3 regions of the Rhizobium sp. WCS2018Hpa-16 genome follow, and region 3 is predicted to be linked to each of the others. Evidence: riboswitches for the same ligand, from Rfam matches in the RefSeq annotation. Region 3 holds a riboswitch; each other region holds the start of a gene.

Region 1 (5,307 bases), on a different contig from region 3:
TCGGCAGAGACCGAAACCTTCCCCATCATCGAAGTCCTCAAAACGAACATCGTCGATCAAGCGACGAAGGAGCGTATCGAAGGCGTCGTCGGTAACAACTTCTCTTCCTATGTCAGAGATTATGATTTCAGTATCCTGCTGCCCGAGCATAACATGAACAAGGACGCTTTCAGCGCACCTGACGACTTCGGCGATCTGCATGGGAAGCTGTTTCAGGCGTTCCTGAAGTCAGAAGCTTACAGGGAGCATTTCAGCAAGCCGCCGATCATCTGCCTGAGCGCCTCCAGCACCAAGACCTATCATCGCACCGACAATCAGCATCCGATCCTTGGTATCGAATACAGGCAGAACGAATTCTCGCCGACGGATCGATACTTCGAGAAGATGGGATTGCGGGTTCGCTATTTCATGCCGCCCAACAGCGTCGCGCCATTGGCATTCTATTTCATCGGCGACCTGCTGACCGACTACACGAATCTCGAGCTCATCAGCACCATCAGCACGATGGAGACATTCCAGAAAATCTACCGCCCGGAAATCTACAATGCCAATTCAATTGCGGGCACGTGCTATCGCCCGAACCTGAAGCACTCGGACTATTCGCTTACCCAGGTCGTCTATGATCGTGAGGAGCGCAGCCGCCTTGCCTTAGAGCAGGGAAGATTTGCCGAGCAGCATTTTATCAAACCGTTCAAGACCATCCTCGATGCATGGTCCGCCAACTACGTCGTCCGTTAATTCGAAAGCATAGGATCATTCCGATGAAGTCACTGTTGCCCCCGTCGACCGCTGGCAGCCTGCCAAAGCCCTCCTGGCTTGCAGAGCCTGAGAAGCTTTGGTCTCCCTGGAAGATGCAGGGTGACGAACTGATCGAAGCGAAACAGGACGCCCTGCGTCTGGCGCTGGAGGACCAGCTTCGGGCTGGCATCGAGATCGTCAGCGATGGGGAGCAGACCCGGCAGCATTTCGTCACGACGTTCATTGAGCACCTCGACGGCGTCGATTTCGAAAAACGCGAGACCGTCAGGATTCGCAATCGCTATGATGCGAGCGTCCCGACGGTCGTCGGAGCCGTGTCCCGTCAAAGGCCGGTCTTTGTCGATGATGCCAAATTCCTGCGCCAACAGACGACGAAGCAGATCAAATGGGCTCTTCCAGGCCCAATGACCATGATCGATACGCTCTACGACAGTCATTACAAAAGCCGCGAGAAGCTGGCTTGGGAGTTCGCCAAGATACTCAACCAGGAAGCAAGAGAGCTCGAGGCGGCAGGCGTCGACATCATCCAGTTCGATGAACCCGCATTCAACGTGTTCTTCGATGAAGTGAACGAATGGGGTGTCGCTACGCTCGAAAAGGCGATCGAAGGCCTGAAGTGCGAGACCGCCGTGCACATCTGCTATGGTTATGGCATCAAGGCCAACACCGACTGGAAGAAGACGCTTGGATCGGAGTGGAGGCAATACGAGGAGGCGTTCCCGAAACTCCAGAAATCGGGCGTCGACCTGGTGTCATTGGAATGCCACAACTCGCATGTCCCGATGGATTTGATCGAACTCATCCGTGGCAAAAAGGTGATGGTTGGCGCTATCGATGTCGCAAGCCACACCGTCGAAACGCCGGAAGAAGTAGCGAACACACTAAGGAAGGCTCTCCAGTTCGTGGATGCAGACAAGCTTTATCCTTGCACCAATTGCGGCATGGCACCACTTCCGCGTCATGTGGCCACAGCGAAGCTGCGTGCACTCGGTGCAGGCGCTGACATCATCCGCAGGGAGCTTGCGGCCTGATGCCGATCGACAACTTCTCGATTGAATGGCTGACTGATGACGCACAGGCCGCCGTCCGGGCTGAAGCGAGGACCTTCTGCCTGCGGATGATCAAGAACGTCTACGGGATCGACTACACTCCCGCCTGGCATTCTGACCTGGATTCGCTGTTGCTGGCGCAGCCGGACAACTGGTTCTCCCTCGAAAGGCAAGGCAGTTTTCTCGTTGTGCCGGACGGAGATGGACATATCATTGCGACTGGCGGTCTTTACGCCCTCGAAAACAAACCTTCCACGAAGGAGGGCTTACGAAATCGCGACGGCGACGGCGAAAAGGTATGTCAGATTGTCCGCGTGTACATAGAGCCGTGCGCCCGTCGTAAAGGGCTTGGCACAAAGATTGTGGCAGCCTTGGAGAGCCGGGCATCCGAGTTTGACTACACCTCGTCCTACCTCCATGCTGACGCTCAGACACCGGAAACACTCAGCTTCTGGAGAAGCCAGGGCTACACGGCGTTTGGCCATTTCTCCTATCCGTCCGACCGTGGCACTGACACGAGCGTCGATTTCGATAAGACGTTGCGCTGGGAACGCTGACGGAAACGGACACCCGCCTTGTCTATCGATTGCTCTATGGCCAACACGGCATGTCGTCCCCATTATCCACAGGTTGCACGGGATAAGGCAACAATTTTTTGCCTGAAATCACGCTAAGCGTTGACGCAATTTTTGCTTGGTCTACTATATCTAGTGTTCGAGGTTCTTCCGATTCGCGTCGGGAGCTAAGACGGGAATACGGTGCGTGATGTCCATTCTGGACGGAGCAATGCCGGAGCTGCCCCCGCAACTGTAAGCGGCGAGCATTCTCTCAAACTGCCACTGAGGCCGCAATGCTTCGGGAAGGCGAGATGGATGCGACGACCCGTGAGCCAGGAGACCTGCCTCAAACAGGAACGTCCACGGGCGGGGTGTCCGAAGGTCGCGTTTGCGTGCGGGATGATCCTGCGCGTGCGCTTCCCCTGGTCTCCGCATCAACCACTTCGGGGTGAAGTCAATGTCGCATCATTTTAGTCAGTATCCGCGTGAATAGCGGGCGGTAACGCCCGTAGCTGAGTCCGGCTGCCATGCATCCCAGAATCTCCCGAACAGGTGTTCCCAACGCCTGATCGATATCGCACGCCCTAAACAAATCTCACGAGGATCATCATGACCATTACCGTTTACAGCAAGCCAGCCTGCGTCCAGTGCACAGCAACCACCCGCGCTCTGGACCGCCAGGGCATCGACTACACCGTCATCGATGTTTCCGAAGACACCAATGCCTATGATTTGGTCCAGGGACTTGGCTATCGTCAGGTTCCCGTTGTGGTGGCTGGTGAGACCCATTGGGCAGGTTTTCGCCCGGATATGATCAGCACGCTTGCGGCCTGAACCAGAGCAATGGGCCAGATCGTCTATTTCTCCGGCCGGTCGGAAAACACCCTTCGCTTTGTCGGACGGCTGGGGATGAGTGCGCGGCGCATTCCCCTCAGTCTCTCCGAGAGCCTTCAGGTCGAAGCCCCCTATGTTCTGATCCTGCCCACCTACAGCGGAGAAGGCGGAAAAGGGGCCGTTCCAAAACAGGTGATCCGCTTTCTCAACGATGAGGAGAACCGCGGAAACATTCGTGGCGTGATCGCCGCGGGCAACAGCAATTTTGGCGAGACCTATGGGCTCGCGGGTGACGTCATCTCGAAGAAGTGCCAGGTGCCGTATCTTTACAGGTTCGAGCTTCTGGGAACCGACGAAGACGTCGTTAACGTCATACACGGATTGGAACGATTTTGGACGCAACGACTTTCGAAAAGCCTTTGAAGACATCGGAATCCGAACTGGATTTCCACGCCCTCAACGCGATGCTCAATCTTTATGACGAGCAAGGAAAAATACAGCTCGACAAGGATCGGCTTGCCGCCAAGCAATATTTTCTTCAGCACGTGAACCAGAACACGGTCTTCTTTCACAATCTGCGAGAAAAGCTCGATTATCTGGTGACCGAGGGCTATTACGAGCGAGAGGTGCTGGACCAGTATTCGTTCAATTTCGTGCGGGATTTGTTCGATCGTGCGTTTGCCAGGAAATTTCGTTTCCCGACATTTCTTGGCGCGTTCAAATATTACACCAGCTACACCTTGAAAACCTTTGACGGGAAGCGGTATCTCGAACGCTACGAAGACCGCATCTGCATGGTGGCGCTGGCACTTGCGCAAGGCAACGAAGAACTTGCCAAGGATATGGTCGATGAGATCATCGCCGGCCGCTTCCAGCCCGCGACGCCGACATTCCTCAATGCGGGAAAAAAACAACGTGGCGAACTGGTGTCGTGCTTTCTGCTGCGCATGGAAGACAACATGGAATCCATTGCACGTGGCATCAACTCCGCGCTCCAGCTTTCCAAGCGCGGCGGTGGCGTGGCCTTGTCACTGACGAACATTCGCGAGGCTGGAGCGCCGATCAAGCAGATCGAAAACCAGTCATCTGGCATCATTCCCGTGATGAAACTGCTTGAGGACAGCTTCTCCTATGCCAACCAGCTTGGTGCGCGTCAGGGTGCGGGTGCTGTTTACCTCAACGCCCACCATCCCGACATCATGCGCTTTCTCGACACCAAGCGAGAGAATGCCGACGAGAAAATCAGGATCAAGACCCTATCGCTCGGTGTCGTCGTGCCCGACATCACCTTCGAATTGGCGAAGAACAACGAGGACATGTACCTGTTTTCGCCCTACGACATAGAGCGTGTCTACGGTGTACCGTTCACGGAAATATCCGTGACTGAGAAATACCGGGAGATGGTGGCAGACAGCAGGATCAAAAAGAAGAAGATCAAGGCCCGTGACTTCTTCCAGGTGATCGCCGAGATACAGTTCGAGAGCGGTTATCCGTACCTCATGTTCGAGGACACCGTGAACAGGGCGAACCCGATTGCCGGACGCATTTCCATGAGCAATCTTTGCTCGGAAATTCTGCAGGTCAGCGACGCCAGCGAATATAATGACGACCTGTCCTACAAGGTGATGGGCAAGGACATTTCCTGCAATCTCGGTTCATTGAACATCGCTGCTGCCATGGACAGCGCCGATTTCGGGAAAACGATCGAGACCTCGATCCGGGCGCTCACGGCGGTTTCCGATATGAGCCATATTTCCTCCGTGCCGTCGGTGGAGAAAGGCAATGACGACAGCCACGCCATCGGTCTTGGCCAGATGAACCTGCATGGTTATCTCGCCCGCGAGCGCATCTTTTATGGCTCTGATGAAGGCATAGATTTCACGAACATGTATTTCTACACGGTCACCTATCACGCCATCCGGGCTTCGAACCGGATTGCGACCGAACGCGGCATCAGCTTCAAGGGCTTTGAGCACTCGAAATATGCCTCGGGCGAGTATTTCGACAAATACACCGAACGCGATTGGCTCCCTGCGACGGAGCGGGTGCGCGAACTGTTCGTAACCGCAGGAATCGCGATCCCAACGCAGGAGGATTGGCTTGCCTTG
Region 2 (5,307 bases), on a different contig from region 3:
GCAAGTCCTGCCACCATCAAGGATTTGCCAACATCCGAGCCTGTGCCCTGAAACATCAAAACGCGCGCTGCCATGTCTTAAAACTCGATGCCCGACTGGGCTTTCACACCGGCCTTGAAGTGGTGCTTCACCAGCGTCATTTCCGTCACCATATCGGCGGCATCAATCAAGGGCTGCTTGGCGTTGCGGCCGGTGACCATGACGTGAAGGTAAGGCCGACGGTTGACAAGTGTTTCCACCACCTCGTCCAGCGGCAGATAATCATAGCGCAGGGCGATGTTCAGCTCATCCAGCACCACCAGATTGATGGTTTCATCGGCCATCATGACTTTCGCTTCTTCCCAGGCTTTTGTCGCGGCTGCGACGTCGCGCTTCAGATCCTGCGTGTCCCACGTGAAACCCTCGCCCATGGTGCGCCATTCCACGCGATCACCAAACAGGGCCAGCGCCTGCTGCTCGCCAGTGGACCATGCGCCCTTGATGAATTGCACGATGCCGACGCGCCCGCCGGTGCCGAGCATGCGCAGAGCCAGGCCGAAGGCTGCGGTGGATTTGCCCTTGGCCGATCCGGTATTGACCATCAGCAGGCCTTTTTCGACCGTCTTTTCAGACACTTCGGCATCCTGCACGGCTTTGCGGTTGACCATCTTGGCGCGGTGACGCTCGGCTTCGCTTTCGCTGATATCGCGGTTCATGGCGTCTCATTCCTCTTGGCGCATGCGTGTCAAAGCGGCGACTATAGCCAAAACCGTTTCCACGGCAATGATGCCGCGGCATTGACACAAAAGCCGTGCAGGGCATAAGGGTTAACCACTGACGGTCTTTTTCCGGCAACGGGAAAAGCTAAGAGGGAACACGGTTCCGTTCGCAATGCGGACCAATCCGTGGCTGCCCCCGCAACTGTATGCGGTGAGCCTGCGCCATAAGCCACTGGACATTATGTTCGGGAAGGCGGTGTCGGGCGTCTCACGCCGCAAGCCAGGAGACCTGCCGTTTCAGAAAAATGCGTCTACCGGGCGGGGTGCTCCGGTTAGCCGGTCATATCAAGCGAAACGTGCTTTGGCGCGTGGCGTCGATATCCGCACCCCTAGAGAATTTGCAGGCGCGGAAAGTTGACACCTTGGATCTGACATCGACCCCACCAGACAAGACCACGAAAGCAGATGGAGCCGCAGGCGTCGTCGTTTTCGTCTGCCGAAGCTGTCGCGATGAGGTTGACCCCAATGCAGAGCCGCGCCCCGGCGCGACGCTTGCACAGGCCGCTGTTGAGCTGGGCCGCGCCGAGGGCGTCGATGTGCGCAGCGTCAATTGCCTTGCCAATTGCAAGCGCGGCCTCAGTGCCGCCATGCGCAGCGCCGATGGCTGGTCCTATATGTTCGGTTCCCTGACCCAAGACGATGCTGGCGACCTTCTGGTCGGCGCACGTCTTCTGGCGTCTGCGCCTGATGGCCTGATGCCGTGGCGCGGACGGCCTGACAGTTTGAAGCGCGGCCTTGTGGCCCGCATTCCCCCTTTGCATTTTACCGAGGAGACATCATGACCACGCTAGACCGCGTTCCCTGCACCATCATCACCGGCTTTCTGGGCGCTGGCAAAACCACCTTGCTGCGTGGCCTGCTGGAGAAACTGGATGGCAAGCGGCTGGCCATCATCGTCAACGAGTTCGGCGATGTCGGTATCGATGGCGAGATTCTCAAAGGCTGCGGCATTGAAAGCTGCCCGGAAGAAAACATCGTGGAATTGGCCAATGGCTGCATTTGCTGCACGGTGGCGGATGATTTCCAGCCGGCTATCGAGCAGATTTTGAGCCGCGAGCCCCGCGTTGAGCATATTCTGATTGAAACATCGGGTCTCGCGCTGCCCAAGCCTCTGGTGCAGGCCTTCCAGTGGCCAGCCATCAAAAGCCGCGTGACAGTGGATGCTGTTGTGGCCGTTGCCGATGGCGCGGCGCTCGCCGAAGGCATGGTTTCGCATGATCTGGAGGCCCTTGCTGCCCAGCGCCAGAATGACGAGGCGCTCGACCATGACGACCCGGTTGAAGAAGTGTTCGAAGACCAGATTGCCTGCGCCGATCTTATCGTGCTGACCAAGGGCGACCTGCTGGATGCCGAGGGTCTGGAGCGGGCCAAGGCGCATATCAATGCCCATTTGCCCAAGGCTGCCAAGATCATCGTTGCATCCAACGGCGTGATCGACCCGGCTGTGCTGATCGGTCTGGGTCTGGCCGTTGAAGAGGATATCGACAACCGCCACACGCACCATGATGACGAGGAAGACCACGACCACGACGAGTTCGACAGCTTTGTTGTGGAACTGGATGCCGTGACGGATGCGGATGCGCTGGCAGCAAGGATCGCCGAAACGGCAGCGTCCGAAAACGTGCTGCGCATCAAGGGTTTTGTGGAGGTTTCGTCAAAACCAATGCGTTTGCAGGTTCAGGCCGTGGGTTCGCGGGTCAACCACTATTTCGACCGCCCCTGGGGTGCGGGTGAAGAGCGTCGCAGCCGTCTGGTCGTGATCGGTGAGAAGGGTCTCGACCGCGCAAAGATCGAGCGGATGCTGGCAGCCTGATCCATGCATATTCTCGCCACCACATCCTCGTCTCTGGACGACCTGATCGAGCCGGTTGATCTCAACCAGCCGAGGGCGGATGTGGTGGTGATGTCCTTTTCGGCGAGCGATCTGGCCGGGCTGGAGCGTGGATGGGCTGTTGATGGCGACAGCGTCTCGATGGTCAGCGCCAACCTGTCCGAGCTTCGCCACCCCATGTCCGTCGACCTGTGGATGGAGAAGACGGCAGAACACGCCAAGCTGATCCTTATCCGGATTCTCGGCGGTGCGGATCGCTGGCGCTATGGCGTGGATCAGCTTTCCAGAATGGCACGGCAACGGGGCATAAAGCTGGTGCTTCTGCCCGGTGAATGCAGCGAGCGTGACGAGAAGCTTGAGGCTGCTTCCACGGTTGATCTTGAGACGCTGAAAGCCATCCTCGCCTTTTTCCGCGCAGGCGGGGCTGACAACATGGCGCGTGTTGCGGCGGGGCTTTCAGCCTTTGCAAAGGGAGATGCCTGGCCTGATATGGTGGCGGAACCGCTGCCCAAATCCGGTTTTTATCGCCCGGGCGAAGGCCTTGTGGCGCTTGAAGAGGCGCTTTCCGGCTTCCCTGATAATGCCCCTCTGCTGCCCATCCTGTTTTATCGTTCCATGCTGCTGGCCGCAGATGTTGCGCCCATTGATGCTTTGTTTGAGGCGTTGCGCCAACGCGGTTTTGCGCCGTTGCCGATCTTCGTCAGCGGGTTGAAGGATCATGATGCCATTCATTTTCTGGAGGAAACGCTTCGGGTTCTGAAACCTGACGCCATCATCGCCGCCACCGCCTTTGCCAGCCAGACGGATGAGAACGGCGCAGCCTTGTTTGCGCGGCTGGGTGTTTCGGCGTTTCAGGTCATCATGGCTACCACGCGGCGCGATGGCTGGGTGGACAATCTGCGCGGGCTGAACCCATCCGACCTTGCCATGCATGTGGTGCTGCCGGAACTGGATGGGCGGATGCTGGCCGGGGTCATCTCGTTCAAGCAACCTGACCCCAATGGCGGGCAAGGCCTTGTCAACACGCCGGAGCCTGACCGCATCGAGCAGGTTGCCAACCGCATCTCGGCCTTTCTGCGGCTGAAACATGCAGCCGCCTCGCAGCGGCGTATCGTCATTTTGATGCCGGATTATCCCGGCGCAGCACCGGGGCGCACCGGCTATGCCGTGGGTCTCGATGTGCCGCAGAGCGTGCTGGAAATGCTGCGGGATTTGCGGGATGCCGGGTATTCGGTTGCCGATATTCCGCAGACGGCGCGTGAATTGCTGGACCGTATCGAAACTGGCACCGCGTCGTTTGGAGCCGATCATTACGGCGCGTTTCGCGCATCCATGCCATCGGCTGCCAGTCAGGCGCTTGACGATACATGGGGCGATGTGGCCGAGGATGATGTGTTCGAAGGTGGAGAATTCTGCTTTCGGTCCGCGCAGTTTGGCGCTGTGACGGTGGCGCTTGCGCCGGATCGTGGCCGCAATGAAGACCGGCGTGTGGATTATCACGACCCGACCTTGCCGCCACGCCATGCGCTTGTGGCGTTTGGCGCGTGGATGCAGCAGGGGTTTGAAGCCCATGCCATCATCCATGTCGGTGCCCATGGCACGCTGGAATGGTTGCCGGGAAAGACGGTGGCGCTATCGCAGGCCTGTTTTCCCGAAATCGTGACGGGTGGGCTGCCGGTCATCTATCCCTTCATCGTGTCCAATCCGGGTGAGGCAGCGGTGGCCAAGCGGCGCATTGCAGCGGTTACCATCGGCCATGTTCCGCCTGTTCTGATCGAGGCCGGGCTATCGCCGGATCAGATGGCGCTTGAGCAGCTTGTTGATGAATATGCGCAGGCGGATGGGCTGGACCGTCGCCGCCGCGACCGGCTGGCCAAGCTGATTGTCGAGAAGGCTCAGGAGACCGGGCTGGCAGCCGATGCGGGCATCGACATGGGCGATGATGCCGATACGGCGCTGTCCCGAATCGACGCGTTTCTATGTGATCTCAAGGATTTTGCCATCAAGGATGGCCAGCATGTGTTTGGCCGCTGTGCGGATGATGAGCCGGATTCGCTGCGACAGCAGAGTGCGCTGGCGGAAAAGGCCGCACTTCTGTCGGCACTGGATGGGCTGCATATTGCGCCGGGACCATCGGGTGCGCCTGCACGCGGGCGGCTGGATGTGTTGCCCACCGGGCGCAATCTTTATGCTGCCGATCCTCGCACCATGCCCACCCGGACGGCCTTCGAGCTTGGCCGCATGGCCGGTGAGGAAGTTCTGCGCCACCATCTGCAAAGCCATGGCGATTGGCCGAAACATATCGTCTTCGATCTCTGGGGTTCGGCATCGTTGCGCAATGGTGGCGAAGATGTGGGGCAGGCGCTGCATCTGATGGGTGCCAGACCCATCCACGATATGGCGACGGGCCGCGTGACCGGCATCGAAGTGCTGCCGCCAGCCGTGCTGGGGCGGCCGCGTGTGGATGTGACATTTCGTATTTCCGGCCTGTTCCGGGATATGTTCCCGGCTTTGATTGCGCTGCTGGACGCTGCCGCCAAGTCGATTGCGCGCCGCGAGGAAGCGTCTGGCGACAACCCTCTGGGCGAAGAGGCCGTACAGCTTGGCCATATACCGGCACGGATTTTCGGCTCTGCTCCGGGTACCTATGGTGCGGGCATTGAGGAAAAGCTGTCGAGTGGTCGCTGGGATGAGCGTGAAGACCTGGGCCAAGCCTAT
Region 3 (5,307 bases):
GATCGCATCGATATCCGCGGCTTTGGCCGTGAAGAAAGCCGCACGCTGACGTTCTGAAGAGGGGGCGAAAACCCATCGTCAGCGAGATGATTTCACCACACATATTCATTTGATATTCCCCGGCAAAGCGGCTGATATCCGCGTCATATCGCTCATCCATTTTTTGACGAATGCCGTATTTTCAGGAATATTCGATATGTCTTATTCAGAAAACCTTTGGCTCTACTTCTCGCTTCTGTTCGGCATCATCATACTGCCCGGCATCGATATGCTGCTGGTTCTGGCAAGCTCTTTGACGGGCGGTCGGAAAGCGGGGCTTGCCGCCACATCGGGGATCATGGCGGGCGGAGTGGTGCATTCGCTTTATGGCGCTGTCGGGGTCGGGCTGCTGGCCAGCCTCATGCCGGTTCTGTTCACGCCACTGATGATTTTTGGCGCAGCCTATATGATCTGGGTCGGCATCGGCCTCATGCGCAGTTCCATCGTGGTGGAGGGGGATGAGGTCAGCGCCAGCGCCTCCGCCCGCCGTGCGTTTCAGCGTGGCGTCATCACATGCCTTTCAAACCCCAAGGCCTATCTTTTCATGATGGCGGTCTACCCGCAATTCTTAAAGCCGATCTACGGTCCTGTCTGGATACAGGGTATCATCATGGGGCTGATGACGGCGGGCACGCAACTTGCCGTTTATGGTACCCTGGCGCTGACGGCGGGCAAAAGCCGCGATTTGCTGGTGTCTTCGCCGCATATCACCATTTTCATCGGTCGAGCGGCCGGTCTGCTGCTGGTTGTGGTCGCTGGTTTCACACTGTGGGAAGCCCTTGCTTCCGGGTGATATGCGCCTGATAATGCTTCAAAAAAATCACTGCAATGTGACTTCTTTTTGCCATGTGGAACAGGCATCTTCGCCTTTGTGCGTCGCGCTGTTTTGCCGCAGGGATTACGTGATGACACGGAAGCATTCACCCGCCGGTGCGCGGACCCAGGAGAGACATGATGAAGCTTAGAATGATTGCCGCATCCCTTATGATAGGCTGTCTTTGCGCCGGTGCGGTTTCCGCAGCCGGCGAGGTTGAAAAGCGCGAAGGCTTGATGAAGGGTATCGGCGGTGCCATGGGCGCGCTGGGTGCCATCGCCAAGGGCGAAAAGCCCTATGACGCGGAAACCGTCAAAACCGCTGTCACCACCATCAGCGCCAATGCCAAGGCTTTCCCGGATCAGTTCCCAGCGGGTTCCGAGGGTGGCTCTGCTTCCCCGGCGATCTGGCAGAACTTCGCAGACTTCAAGGCGAAGTCCGATAAGCTGGCCTCTGATGCAGACATGGTTCTGGCACAGTTGCCAGCAGATCAGGCCAGCGTCGGTGCAGCGTTGAAGACGCTGGGTGGCGATTGCAGCAGCTGCCATCAGGCTTACCGCGTCAAGAAGTAATCAGCCCATCGGTCCGCCGGTCTTCGGCGGGCCTTTTTCATGATATCAATTTAAGAAGCGGAAACGGCAATGGCGTCCATTTGGGCAAAGCTGGCGGGCGGTGCTGTTGTTGCCGGTGCCGTCGGGTTCGGAATTTTCATGGGCGTCACCGCGCCCGAGCGCCAGGCACCGAGCCACTGGGCCAACCTTGGAGAACCCAACCTTGCCAATGGCGAGACATTGTTCTGGGCAGGCGGCTGCGCAAGCTGTCACGCCGCCCCCGATGCGATGGTAGATGCGCTGAAGACGCTGGCCGGTGGGCAGGCGCTGCCAAGCCCCTTCGGCACATTCCACATGCCCAACATTTCGCCGGATCCGCAGCACGGCATCGGCGCATGGACGCTCGCGCAGTTTGGCGATGCCATGACGCGGGGCGTGGGCAAGGATGGCGAGCACCTCTATCCGTCCTTCCCCTATAATTCCTATGCGCGCATGACGCCGCAGGATATCAACGACCTCTTCGCCTATCTGAAAACCTTGCCCGCCAGCACCAATGATGCGCCCGGCCACGATCTGCCATTTCCCTTCAACATCCGGCTTGTTCTTGGCGGCTGGAAGTTCCTGTATTTCGATAAGGGCGAACCGCGCGTCGAGATTGCCAACGCCAATGCGCAGGTCGTTCGCGGCCAATATTTGGTGGAAGGCCCCGGCCATTGCGGCGAGTGCCACACCCCGCGCGATGCGCTGGGCGGCTTCATGAAGGGCCAGTGGCTTGCCGGTGGACCGAACCCGGAAGGCGAGGGCCGCATTCCCGATATTCGCCCGGAATCGCAAACCATCGGCTCATGGAGTGAAGCCGATATCGCCAACTATCTGGAAACCGGCTTCACGCCGGACTTCGATAGCGCCGGTGGCTCCATGGTCAAGGTCCAGCAGAATATGGCCCGTCTTCCTGCCGAAGACCGCCAGGCGATCGCGGCCTATCTCAAGGCAATGCCTTCTCCCTGAGAAGCCATTGACTCCTCAACCCGTCCGCAGGATAACGGTTGTGTGATGGTCTTTCCGGTTCGCCCGGAAAGTGAAAAGGGAACACGATAGGAGCCTCAAGCTTTGATTCGTGGCTGCCCCCGCAACTGTGAGCGGAGAGCCTGAAAACGTATTGCCACTGGTTCGGCGCATCGGCACGAAATTCTCCGGGATTTCGTAAAGCACGATGCGAAACAAAGGACCGGGAAGGTGTTTTCAAGGTTGTGACCCGCAAGCCAGGAGACCTGCCATCACGTGAAGTGTCGTCAATACCGGCGGGGTGTCCGGAACAGCACGGTTTTCAGGTCGGGATATTCCCGCCTTCAAGACCCTGTGTCTCTTTTCCCCGTGGTGAATGTTGAATGCGGTCGTGGGTCTTTTGATCAGAATTACGCCCACCCGCACGTGAAAGGGTCACCATGTCTATCCACCAGAATACGGCGGCAAGCGCCGTCTCGTCCTCAACATCAAGACTTGCGCAATCGCTAACTGCAGCCTTGCTCGGCCTGTTCATCGTGGGCTTTGTCGGCTTTTCGCAGGTCGATGCCGTGCACAATGCCGCGCATGATACGCGCCACGCCAACGCCTTCCCTTGCCATTGAGGGGAGGAAGATCATGCCGTTTTTCCGTAACATCGTCTTCACCGCCGTTCTGGTGGGGTTGATTGCCGGTCTGGCCGTCAGCGCCATGCAGGCCATCGGCACCACGCCGCTCATCCTTCAGGCCGAAACCTTCGAGAGCGGCGGCGCAGAGGTTGCGCATGCGCACACCCATGAGGCCGGTGCACCCGCAGATCATCACCACGATCCAGAAGCTTGGGCGCCCGCCGATGGCTTCGAGCGCAATGCGTACACCATCGCCGCCAATGTGCTGACTGCCATCGGCTATGCACTGGTGCTGACGGCGTTGATTTCGCTTCGTAATTCCGCAGGTGGCTGGCGGGAAGGGCTGCTCTGGGGCCTTGCCGGTTTTGCCGCTGTCATGCTCGCCCCGGCCATCGGCCTGCCGCCGGAACTGCCCGGCAGTCCTGCCGCAGAGCTTGGTGCGCGTCAGATGTGGTGGGTCGCAACGGCTGCTGCCACGGCGGGCGGTCTGGCGCTACTTGCCTTCAAACGAGCGGAACCATGGGCGGTCATTCTGGCTCTGGTGTTGATGGTCGCTCCGCACATCATCGGCGCGCCCTTGCCGCCAGCGGGTGAACACGCGCTGGCACCTCTGCCGCTGGAGCGCCGTTTCGTCGTTCTCGCAACCGTGACCAGCTTCGTGTTCTGGATCATCTTGGGAACCCTGAGCGGCCATCTTCTCAAACGTTTCGACGTTGCGAGATAATATGGAAACCGCAAGCGAATGGAGCGACGGGCTCGATGCCTTGCGTTTTTCCGTTCCCGGCCATGGCGCACCCTGCGCCATGCACCGGCTGGCCTTTAAGGCTTTGCTGGGCAAAGAGCCGCAAAGGGAAGCGTGTCTTCAGTTCTTTGCTGAGAACCGCGAGGCCTTTCTCAAGGCCGCCTCAGCCAAGATCAGCAGCCTGACACTTGCCGCCGATCGCAGCCTGCACATCAACAGCAGAGACGTCAGGCGCGCGATGACAGAAAATCCGATTGAGGGGACTGCGCGTGCGTGTCGTGTGCTTGACCGCCGTTAGAGATGCTCCGCCGCAAACCCCGCCATCTCGGCCTCCGCCTCCGGCCCCCAGAGATCGAGCGCTTTCAATATTTCACTCGCAAAACTCACAGGTGCGGTTCCAGGTGCCGTGATGATGCCTTGGTCGCTGACGGCCTGGGGCTGGTCGAGGTAGTGTTCGGCACCCTCGTAGGTGATATAGGTGGAGTGTGACGCCACGGAATTTCCGGTGTGGGCCACGTTGTTCAACACGCCTGTTGCGGCAAGCGCACTCGCTGCTGCGCAAATGCCAGCCACTACGCGGTGCTGCGCGCGAAAGCGGTGGACGAGATCGGTGAAATCCGGTGCCATTTTCCGTTCCCAGATCAAGCCGCCGGGAATGACCAGCGCGTGAACAGTCTCCGGGTCCAGTGCGTCATAAGTCGTATCCGGGACGATCTTCAGCCCACCCATGGAGGTGAGGGGCGCACGATCGGGGGATGCGGTGACGATATCGACGCCCAGATAACCGCGCGCCATTGCCGTCAGAATAGCGGGCTCCCAATCAGCAAATTCCTCGGTCAGTGCCAAGGCAATACGGGGCATAGTCATCTCCTGCAATCATCGATGTTTGCTATGCTATCGGAAAAGCTTTTGAGCAAAAAGGCTGAAACTGGCAGGGGGGTGGCCGCGAGACCTCTTGAGGGAAATGGCTTAAGCTTTGCGCAACAAAAAACGCGGCATCAGATGCCGAGTTTTCTTTAGATTCAATGTTGTCCTGTTCAGGCTGCTGCGCGGTAGCGCTGGCCTGACTGACCGTTGCTTTCCAACCGGAAACGCTCAAGCTGGGCATGCAACTGGCGCGCTTCATCGGCTAGAATCTGGCTGGCGGCGGTGGTTTCTTCCACCATTGCGGCGTTCTGCTGGGTCATCTGGTCCATATGGTTGACCGAGCTGTTGATCTCTCCGAGCGCCATGGATTGCTCCGCAGCGGCCCGCGCAATGGTCGTAACATGGTCATCGACGCGGTTGACGAGCTCTTCAATCTCTTTCAGCGCTTCCCCGGTCGACAGAACCAGCGATACGCCACCCTTGACTTCATCTGCCGAGGTGGTGATGAGGCCCTTGATTTCGCGCGCAGCATTTGCCGAGCGTTGGGCCAGTTCGCGAACTTCCTGCGCAACCACAGCAAATCCACGACCCGCTTCACCGGCACGCGCAGCTTCAACACCGGCGTTCAGGGCAAGAAGGTTGGTCTGGAAGGCGATTTCGTCG

What was found. A riboswitch is a leader RNA that binds a small molecule or an ion and turns the genes downstream of it on or off. The one in region 3 is predicted to bind cobalamin.
Region 1: linked by a shared signal. The riboswitch ahead of nrdH (glutaredoxin-like protein NrdH) and the one ahead of RQI55_RS09805 (CbtB-domain containing protein) in region 3 are both predicted to bind cobalamin.
Region 2: linked by a shared signal. The riboswitch ahead of RQI55_RS15235 (DUF1636 family protein) and the one ahead of RQI55_RS09805 (CbtB-domain containing protein) in region 3 are both predicted to bind cobalamin.

The regions. Positions count from the first base shown of each region.
Region 1 is NZ_JAVTIX010000012.1:84,477-89,783, forward strand. It holds gene RQI55_RS23060 (DUF1852 domain-containing protein) at 1-738, shown strand, start outside; gene RQI55_RS23065 (methionine synthase) at 762-1,790, shown strand; gene RQI55_RS23070 (GNAT family N-acetyltransferase) at 1,790-2,365, shown strand; cobalamin riboswitch at 2,509-2,729, shown strand; gene nrdH (glutaredoxin-like protein NrdH) at 2,975-3,199, shown strand; gene nrdI (class Ib ribonucleoside-diphosphate reductase assembly flavoprotein NrdI) at 3,209-3,622, shown strand; gene nrdE (class 1b ribonucleoside-diphosphate reductase subunit alpha) at 3,592-5,307, shown strand, end outside.
Region 2 is NZ_JAVTIX010000004.1:256,575-261,881, reverse strand. It holds gene RQI55_RS15245 (cobyric acid synthase) at 1-74, opposite strand, end outside; gene cobO (cob(I)yrinic acid a,c-diamide adenosyltransferase) at 78-695, opposite strand; cobalamin riboswitch at 801-1,010, shown strand; gene RQI55_RS15235 (DUF1636 family protein) at 1,121-1,540, shown strand; gene cobW (cobalamin biosynthesis protein CobW) at 1,534-2,571, shown strand; gene cobN (cobaltochelatase subunit CobN) at 2,575-5,307, shown strand, end outside.
Region 3 is NZ_JAVTIX010000002.1:773,958-779,264, forward strand. It holds gene RQI55_RS09785 (metallophosphoesterase) at 1-57, shown strand, start outside; gene RQI55_RS09790 (LysE family translocator) at 197-832, shown strand; gene RQI55_RS09795 (cytochrome c) at 994-1,425, shown strand; gene RQI55_RS09800 (cytochrome c) at 1,495-2,412, shown strand; cobalamin riboswitch at 2,442-2,698, shown strand; gene RQI55_RS09805 (CbtB-domain containing protein) at 2,850-3,032, shown strand; gene RQI55_RS09810 (CbtA family protein) at 3,046-3,759, shown strand; gene RQI55_RS09815 (hypothetical protein) at 3,761-4,075, shown strand; gene RQI55_RS09820 (DJ-1/PfpI family protein) at 4,072-4,638, opposite strand; gene RQI55_RS09825 (methyl-accepting chemotaxis protein) at 4,815-5,307, opposite strand, start outside.